2 regions of the Micromonospora sp. NBRC 110038 genome follow, and region 2 is predicted to be linked to the other one. Evidence: riboswitches for the same ligand, from Rfam matches in the RefSeq annotation. Region 2 holds a riboswitch; the other holds the start of a gene.
What was found. Region 2 has a riboswitch for cyclic di-AMP ahead of LPU61_RS14590 (hypothetical protein). Riboswitches for the same ligand answer to the same signal wherever they lie in the genome.
Positions count from the first base shown of each region.

Region 1: another riboswitch for cyclic di-AMP. It lies ahead of LPU61_RS19290 (NlpC/P60 family protein); the one in region 2 lies ahead of LPU61_RS14590 (hypothetical protein).

Region 1 is NZ_BBOL01000005.1:202,318-207,009, forward strand. It holds gene LPU61_RS19275 (zinc metalloprotease) at 1-982, shown strand, start outside; gene LPU61_RS19280 (pyridoxamine 5'-phosphate oxidase family protein) at 1,055-1,660, opposite strand; gene dcd (dCTP deaminase) at 1,787-2,365, shown strand; gene LPU61_RS19290 (NlpC/P60 family protein) at 2,440-3,480, opposite strand; cyclic di-AMP (ydaO/yuaA leader) riboswitch at 3,493-3,633, opposite strand; gene LPU61_RS19295 (NlpC/P60 family protein) at 3,845-4,692, opposite strand, start outside.
Region 2 is NZ_BBOL01000003.1:645,199-649,890, forward strand. It holds gene LPU61_RS14580 (AAA family ATPase) at 1-1,383, shown strand, start outside; gene LPU61_RS14585 (cation diffusion facilitator family transporter) at 1,490-2,404, shown strand; cyclic di-AMP (ydaO/yuaA leader) riboswitch at 2,558-2,687, shown strand; gene LPU61_RS14590 (hypothetical protein) at 2,692-3,762, shown strand; gene LPU61_RS14595 (SRPBCC family protein) at 3,812-4,261, opposite strand; gene LPU61_RS14600 (STAS domain-containing protein) at 4,339-4,692, opposite strand, start outside.

The sequences.
Region 1 (4,692 bases), on a different contig from region 2:
GGGACTCCGTCCCAACCTGCTGACCCGGCGTACCGCCGGCGTCGCGTCGACGACCCTCGCGCTCCTGCTCAGCACCGCCGCCGTGGGTGTCGTCCCGGCCGCTTCGGCCTTCTCCGCCGCCCCGACCGAGGCGTGCGCCGAGCCGGCCGACGTCCACTCGGACGCCCGGGTCAAGGCCGGCGCGCACGCCAAGCACGAGCCGAACGAACTGACCGCCAAGGAGACCCGCGAGCGGGAGGCCGACCTCGCCGCAGCCCTGCGCGATCGGGCCAACTTCCGGGCCGGCGCCGGCGCCGCCGCGCTCGCCACCGTGACCATCCCGGTCGTCGTGCACGTCATCCAGGAGGACAGCACCCGCGCCGGCGGCAACATCCCGGACTCGATGATCAACTCGCAGATCAGCGTGTTGAACCAGGCCTACAGCGGCGCCACCGGCGGCGCGGCCACCGCCTTCAGCTTCCAGCTCCAGAAGATCAACCGGGTCACCAACCCGGCGTGGTTCCCGATCGTGCAGGGCTCCTCGGCCGAGCGCTCGATGAAGACGTCGCTGCGCGAGGGCGGCAAGAACACGCTGAACATCTACCTCGGCGAGCTGAGCGACGACCTGCTCGGCTGGGCCACCTTCCCGAAGCGCCGCCTGGACAGCATGGACGGCGTCGTCGTGCTGACCGAGTCGCTGCCGGGCGGCACCGCCACCAACTACAACCAGGGTGACACCGGCACCCACGAGGTCGGCCACTGGCTGAACCTCTACCACACCTTCCAGGGCGGCTGCTCCGGCTCGGGCGACAGCGTGAGCGACACCCCGGCGGAGGCGTCGCCGGCGTACCAGTGCCCGACCGGGCGGGACACCTGCACCGCGACCGGCCTGGACCCGATCACCAACTTCATGGACTACACCTACGACTCCTGCATGTACCAGTTCACCGCCGGCCAGGCGGCCCGCATGCTGACCGCGTGGAACGCGTACCGCGCGGCCTGACGCACCACTGCCGCTGATCGTCCCGGTGCCGGCTCCGTCTCCCGACGGGCCGGCACCGGCGTCTGTGGGGGGTCAGGCCGCCGCGCGATGGGCGCCGCGCCCGTCGAGGGCCGACCGCCGATCCGGTACGCCCACCGCGCCCCCGCCCGGGGCGGTGCTCGCGGCGTCGGTGGTGGCAGTGGTAGTGGTGGTCGCGGCACCGGCGGCCCCGGGGTCGAGCCAGACCTGCACCGCCGGCCGGCCGGTCGCCTCACCCGGGCGCACGGTGCCGGCGTCGCCGCGCCGGGCCAGCATCGCCACGTCGACGGTGAACTCGAAGAGCCGCCAGTCCACCTGCGGCGCGGCCCGCCCGATCTCGGCGAGCCGGGCCACCCGGGCCTGGTCGGTCACCGGCCTGGCGTGCCCGGCCACGTACGCCTCGTCGTCGCTGTCCTCCGGCGGGAAGGAGTGCAGCGCGTAGCGGCCGTCGCGTTCGAGGTCGCGCCGCTTCGGCGAGTCGACGACGAAGCAGAAGAGCCCCTCGTCGGTGATCACCGGGGACACCGGGTGCACCCGGGGCCCGCCGTCGGCGCGGACGGTGGCCAGGTAGCCGAAGCCCGGCCCGTACTGCTGCATGAGATGACGGATCCCGTCGGCGAGTCGTGGCTCGTCAGCGGCGAATTCGGACCAGGAAGCCATGCCGGCATTCTATCGAACACCTGTACGACACGCGAAGCGCGACGCGCGGGTCGGGCACCCGATTCGCAGGCCCGCTGAGCAGCCCCGCTGACCGGTCCCGCCCACCCACCTCGCTATGGTGTTGCGATGCTGCTCTCCGACCGCGACCTCGTCGCCGAGCTGAAGGCCGGCACGCTCGCGCTGGAGCCGTTCGAGCCGACCCTGGTGCAGCCGTCGAGCATCGACGTACGCCTCGACAAGCTCTTCCGGGTCTTCAACAACCACCTCTACACGCACATCGACCCGTCGGTGCAGCAGGACGACCTGACCTCCATGATCGAGGTGCCCGACGGCGAGCCGTTCGTGCTGCACCCCGGCGAGTTCGTGCTCGCCTCCACGCTGGAGGTGATCTCGCTCGGCGACCAGCTCGCCGGCCGGCTGGAGGGCAAGTCGAGCCTGGGCCGGCTGGGGTTGCTCACCCACTCCACGGCCGGCTTCATCGACCCGGGCTTCACCGGCCACGTCACGCTGGAGCTGTCCAACGTGGCGAACCTGCCGATCACGCTGTGGCCGGGCATGAAGATCGGCCAGCTGTGCATCTTCCGGCTGTCGTCGCCGGCCGAGCACCCGTACGGCTCGGCGGTCTACGGCTCGCGCTACCAGGGCCAGCGCGGCCCGACCCCGAGCCGCTCCTGGCAGAACTGGCGCACCTGGCCGCCCCGCTGACGCCCCGCTCCTCCCTGCGGCACGATGCGCCGTCCGCCGCCCGAGGGGTGTGAGGAGGGGCCCCTTCTTGCAGCTCAGGCGGGGCGGCCGAAGCTGTGGATCGGGCCGTCGTCGACACGCTTCATCTTCACCGGGACGCCGGCCCGGGAGGCGTGCACCACCCAGCCCCCGCCCACGTACATGCCGACGTGGTGCAGGTCGGAGTAGTAGAAGACCAGGTCGCCGGGGCGCAGGTCGGCGCGGCTGACCTTGGCGGTCACCGACCGCTGCTGGGCCGCGTTGTGCGGCAGCGAGACGCCGGCCTTCGCCCAGGCGGCCAGCATCAGCCCCGAGCAGTCGTACGAGTTCGGGCCCTCGGCACCCCAGACGTAGGGCTTGCCGATCTGGGCGCAGGCGAACTTCACCGCCGTCCCCGCGCCGCCACCCGGGTAGGACGCCGGGCAGGGGGCGGGCTTCAGCGGGCCGCCGCCTCCGTTGCCGTACACCTTCAGCCGCAGCTTCTGCAGGCGGTCGATCTCGGCGTTGATCTGCTTCTTCTTCGCGGCGAGCTGGGCCTCGGTGCGGGTGAGCTGGGCGACCATCTCGTCGAGGGGCTGCTTCTTCGCGGCCAGCTCGTCGCGGAGGTCGACGACCGCCTGGACGTCGTGCTGCTGGCGCTGGGCGAACCGGTCGAGCAGCTCCAGCTGCCCCATCATCTGGCTCGGCGTGCGGCTGCCCAGCAGGGCGTTGACCACCGAGAGGTTGTCGCCCTTGTACGCCTCGGCGGCGAGGCCCCCGACCTTCTTCAACGCCTCGTCCACCTGGCGCTGGAGCGGCCCGATCCGCGCGGCGAGCGCGTCGGCCTGCTTGCGCTTGGCGGCCAGGTCCTGGCGGGTGGCGTTGTGCCGCTCGATGATCGGTTCGAGCTTGTTCCAGTCCTCGTCGATCTGCCGCTCGATCTCGGCGACCGAGGGGTCGGCGTGGGCCACGGTCGGTGCGCCGGTCAGGACGACGGCGACGCCGACCAGGGCGGCGAGGAGGGTGGTGCAGCGTGACCAGCGGGTACGCGGCGCAGCCGGCATCCGGTCGGCGTCGGCCGACCGGCGTGACGGGCGCCGCGGGGCATGGAGTGCCACCGGGCTCCGTTCTCCTTCTTCCTCTACCGCCTACCGGGTTAGCTGACGGGTTCGGGCGGGAAGGGAGAGCGCCCTACCGCAGCGCCGCTGCGGATTCACCCCGGCGTACCTGGGTCCCCGGCTCGCTCGTAGGCGACTCGGCGGTGTCGCACCGTCACCGCCCGGCTGGGCGGTGCAGCTACCGGCCGACAATTGGCCAGAGTAGAGACGATCGCCGTCGATCCGCAACCCGACCGGCCGTGACACACCGTACATGCCCGTGGCCGACGTCGATGTCCGCGCACGGCGAAGGCCCCCGGTCTCACCAGACCGGGGGCCTTCGGGCGGTGCTGCGCGGCGCAGCCTTCGCGGGGGCCGGGCCGGGTCAGCCGGGTCGGCGGAAGCCGGCCACCGGCATGGTGTTGATGCTGCTCACGTTGACCGGCTTGCCGGCGCGGGGCGCGTGCACCATCTTGTCGTTGCCGATGTAGAGGCCGACGTGGTGCAGGTCGCTGAAGAAGAACACCAGGTCACCAGGGCGGGCCTCGGAACGCGGGATGGCACGGCCCTCGTTCCACTGGGCGCCGGTGAAGTGGGTCAGGTGGATCCCGGCCGCCTTGTAGGCGAACTGGGTCAGGCCGGAGCAGTCGAACGAGTTCGGGCCGGTGGCACCCCAGACGTACGGGTCGCCGACCTGGGCGCAGGCGGTCTTGATGGCGGTGCGGGCGGCCGCACTGACCACGCCGGTGACCGTCGGGCAGCCCTCGGTGGACACCACGGTCTTCGGCATCGACGCCTGGAGCCGCTTGATCTCACCGTTGATCTTGGTCTTCTTCGCCGCCAGTTCCTTGGTCTGCTTCTCCTGAGAGGCGATGAGCGTGTCGAGCTTCTGCTTCTCGGTGTCGTACTTCGCCCGGACGGCGAGCACGCCCTCGACCTGCTTGCGCTCCTGCGCGGCCAGCCGGTCCAGGATGGTCAACTGCTCGGCGAGGGTGCCCGGCTTGGTGCTGACCAGCAGCGCGCCGATGTCCTGCGACGGGCCGGAGATGTAGTAGCGGGAGGCGAGGTCGCCGACGCGGTTCATCGCCAGCTCTGTCTCGAGCGCCAGCGGCTCGATCTTCTTCTGCACCTCCGCCGCCTTCTCGCGGTTCACCTTGAGCTGGGCGCGGACCTTGTTGTACTGCTCGATGGTGGGCTCAAGCTGCTCCCACTGCTTGTCGATCTGCGCCTCGA
Region 2 (4,692 bases):
ATCGCCTCGGTGCTGCCGTCGCTGGGCGAGGAGACGGCGACGTTGCGCTCGCTGGGGTCGATGTTCCCGGGGATGGGCGCGACGCGCACCGACCCGCCGGAGGTGGCGGCGGTGAAGGGGTCGCTGCGGATGCGCCGGGTGCTGGAGCGGGCGGTGCGGGACGCGGTGCCGGGCGGGCCGGGCGAGCTGCGCCTGCTCTACCGGGGTGAGCTGCTGCGGCTGGACCGCCGGGAGCTCGACGACATCCGGGACCGGGCGCTGGGCCGGGGGGCCCGCCGCAACGAGTCGCGCCGGGCGGGCTTCGACGGGGTGTTCGCGGCGCTGTGGGCGCAGGCCCGGCGGCTGGGCATCGGCCGGCTGCCGGAGCAGCGCGCGTTCGAGGACGAGATCGCCGAGCGGCCCGAGTTCCGCGAGTTCCTCAAGGCGTGGTGGCCGCGGCTGCACCCCCGGCACGTGCTGGGCTGGCTGGCCCGCCCCGACCGGCTGCGGCGGTACGCCGCCGGGGTGCTGTCCCGGGCGGAGGTCGGCCTGCTCGTCGAGGCGTACCGGGCGCTGGACGTCGAGGGGCTCACGATCGCCGACGTCGCCCTGCTCGACGAGCTGGACGCGCTGCTGGGCAAGCCGCTGCAGCCGAAGCGGGCGAGGCGCGACCCGTTCCAGCTCGCCGGGGGCGTACGCGAGCTGAGCACGCATGCCGACCGGCAGCGCGCGGCGCGGGAGGCGGCCCGGGAGCGGCCCGAGGACTACCGCGACTTCGCGCACGTGGTGGTCGACGAGGCGCAGGACGTGTCGCCGATGCAGTGGCGGATGATCGGCCGGCGTGGCCGGTTGGCGTCCTGGACGGTGGTGGGCGACCCGGCGCAGACCGCGTGGACGGGGGACCCGGAGGAGCTGACCCGGGCCCGGGACGCGGCGCTGGGCCGCCGCCGGCGGCACCAGTTCGAGCTGACCACCAACTACCGCAACTCGGCGGAGATCTTCGCGGTGGCGGCGGCGGAGATCCGCCGGCTCTACCCGGACCTGGCGCTGCCCCGCGCGGTGCGGTCCACCGGCGTGGCCCCGGTCGAGCTGACCGTGCCGGCGGCCGAACTGGCGGCGGCGACCGTCGCGGCGGTCGGCGACCTGCTCGGCGAGGTGGAGGGCACGGTCGGGGTGATCACGCCGGTGCCGCGCCGCGACGAGGTGGCGGGCTGGCTGGCGGGCCGGGCGGCGCCGCGCCTGCAGGTGGTGACCAGCCTCCAGGCCAAGGGCATGGAGTACGACGGGGTGGTGCTGGTCGCCCCGGGCGAGATCCGGGCCGACCCGGGGTCGGGCGTGCGGACGCTGTACGTGGCGCTGTCCCGGGCGACCCAGCGCCTCGTCACCGTCGAACCCACGGGCTGATCCGGCGCCCGGCCGTTCCCCGGCCGGACCGCTGTCGATCACTTGCACATATTGCGATGTGAGCATAGATTGGGCCGGGCGGGGATCACGGACGGAGGGTGTGGGCGTGGGCGCAGGTCATGACCACCACCACGGGGCGGCGAACGCGGCGGACCGCCACTCGGGTCGACTCTGGGCGGCGTTCGCGCTGCTCGCCGCGCTGATGATCGTCGAGGCGGTGACCGCGCTCGGCACCGGCTCGCTGGCGCTGCTCTCCGACGCCGGGCACATGTTCACCGACGTGCTCGGCATCGGCATGGCGCTCGCCGCGATCACCGCCACCCGCCGGGCCACCGCCGACCCGCAGCGCACGTTCGGGCTCTACCGGCTGGAGGTGCTCGCCGCGCTCGGCAACGCCCTGCTGCTCAGCGGCGTCGCCGTCTACGTCCTCGTCGAGGCCGTCCGCCGCTTCGGCGACCCGCCCGAGGTCACCACCGGCCCGATGCTCGTGGTGGCGGTGCTGGGCCTGCTCGCCAACGTCGCCGCGTTCGCCCTGCTGCGCAGCGGGGCGAAGGAGAGCATCAACCTGCGCGGGGCGTACCTGGAGGTGCTGGGCGACCTGCTCGGGTCGGTCGGCGTGATCGGCGCGGCGGCGCTGATCATGGCCACCGGCTGGTGGTGGGCGGACCCGGCGGTGGCCGTCGCGATCGGCGTGTTCATCCTGCCCCGCACCTGGCGGCTCGGGCGGGCCGCGGTGCGCATCCTGGTGCAGGCCGCGCCGGAGCACCTCCAGGTGACCGCCGTGCACGACCGGCTGGCCGCCGTGCCCGGCGTGGTCGAGGTGCACGACCTGCACGTCTGGACGCTGACCTCCGGCATGGAGGTCGCCTCGGCCCACCTGACCATGGCGCCCGGCGCGGAGGTCGGCGCGGTGCTGACCGCCGCCCGCACCGCCCTGCACGAGGACTTCCACATCGAGCACGCCACCTTGCAGGTCGAGCCGGGAGCCGCCCGCGACGGCTGCGGGCCGGCCGGCTGGTGAGACCGAGGCTCATCAATTTTCGCGACATTCGTGGCCGAATGACTGACTTGACAGGTTTCATCCGCGTACCCTCCGTCACGGAAGCAGCGCTGGTCCCACGCGCACCGGTAGGCTCGGCCCCGGCCATCGCCGGGCGGCGCCCTCCGGCGCCTGTGGTGGCCGCCGCCTAATCGCCTGCGGGCGAGCCGGGGAACCATGTTTGTGGGGTGCATCCGCTCCAGCGGTAGGGATCTTCCGTCCCGAACCCGTCAGCTAACCCGGTCGGCGGCTGACGGAAGGACACGCATATGCCAGTAGTGGCACCTGTAGGAAGGCTCGCCGCCCGGGTGGCGGCGGCGCTGGTGCTGACGCTCGCCGTCGGCCTCGGGGTCGCGCCGGTGACGCCGGCCGGGGCCGCGCCGCCCGTCGGCCTGCTCGCCGCACCCGGCGACGACGAGGAGGGCGGCACGCCCGCCCTGCGCGCCCAGCTCGAGGCGGCGAGCAAGGGCTACCTGGAGGCCAAGACCGCCCTCGACCGGTCGGTGAAGCGGCAGCAGCAGCTCGGCGGCCAGCTCAAGACGGTCGAGGCCGAGCTGGTCACCCGTGGCGCCAAGGTCGGCGAGATCGCCGGGGTGGCGTACAAGAAGGGCCGGCTCACCGCCGCCTCGGTGCTGCTCGACAGCAGCTCCCCCGAGGGGTTCCTGGACCGGGCCGCCGCGCTCGACACGATCGCCGCGAACGAGGACCGGGCGCTGCGCGAGCTGCTGACCACCCGGGACGAGGCGACGAAGACCCGGCAGGCCCTCGACGGCGAGATCCGCGAGCAGCGCAAGCAGGTCGCGCTGATGGGCAAGCGCAAGGAGCAGGCCGAGCGGGCCCTCACCGTGGCCAACAACAAGGCCAGCAGCAGCGGCGGCGGGTCCAGCCCGGGCGGCACCTCCAGCGCGAACGCCACCCCCGCGAAGCGCAACTCCGACGGCTCCTGGCCGGCGGAGTCGTGCAGCGTCAACGACCCCACCCCCGCCAACGGCTGCATCACCCCGCGCACCCTGCACGCGCTCAACCAGGCCAAGGCCGCCGGCTTCACCCGGTACGTCTCCTGCTACCGGCCCGGCGGCTCAGGCGAGCACCCGAAGGGCCGGGCCTGCGACTTCGCCGCGCAGAAGGGCGGCTTCGGCGGCGTGGCCAGCGGCGGGGACCGCACCTACGGCAACAACCTGGCCGCGTACTTCGTGCGCAACGCCGACCGGCTCGCCGTGCTGTACGTGATCTGGTTCAAGCAGATCTGGCTGCCCAGCAGCGGCTGGAAGGCGTACAGCGGCGGAAACGGGGACCCGTCCAGCGACCACACCAACCACGTGCACCTGTCGGTGATCTGACCCGCGACCGCCCCGGCGGCCCTCCCCCGACGGGACGGTCGCCGGGGCGCTACGCCGCCCGGCCGAGCACCTCGCCGAGCCGGCGGGCCAGCCCGAGGTGCGCCGAGCGGGCCTGCCGGAAGGCGTACGCGAACAGCGGCGTCGGTGCGACCAGGGTGATCTCCACATCGACGCGGACGAGGCCGTCCGGCTCGTCGCGCAGCCGCGTGTGGTTACGCACCGTCGTGGCCGGCCGCTGCCGGGCCACCGTGACGATCTCGTCGTCGGTCACCACCAGCACGTCCGCCTGGTACGTCACGCCGAAGCGCACCGGCCCGGCGGCGAGCTCGTCGGTGATCGCGTAGCTGGCCAGTGCGCCCGGTCGGGGCGACAGCCGGCGCACCCGCGTGATCAACGGATGCAGCTCGGTCTGCCGGGCGGGATCGCTGAGCAGCGCCACCGCCTCCGCCCGCGAGCAGCGGGCCTGGACCGAGTACTGGAAGCTGTCGCGCCGGGGCATCCGTCGATCGTCCCCCACCCGGGGGCGTGGGGGAAGGGTCGAAGGCCCCGGCACGTGGACCAGCGCCGGCAGCCGCGTCAGGCGCCCGGCAGCACCTCGGGGGCGGCCGTGCCCGCGAGGTAGGGCTCCGGGGCACCGAAGAGCCCGAGCAGGCCGGTCACCCAGAGCTGCCGGTGCACGAAGCGGCTCGGCTCGGTGACGACCAGCTTCACCCCGCTGACCTCGGCGGTCTGGAAGCCGGCCACCATCGCGCTGATGCCGACCGAGTCGATGAAGGTGACGAGACGCATGTTCAGCTCGATGCGGGCGGGCCGCCCCTTGGTGAGCACCTCGGCGATGGCTTCACGCACCTCGTACGCGGTGTCGACGTCGATCTCACCGCGCGGGGCGATCTCGATGACACCACCGGAAAGAACCGACTTCACGATCGA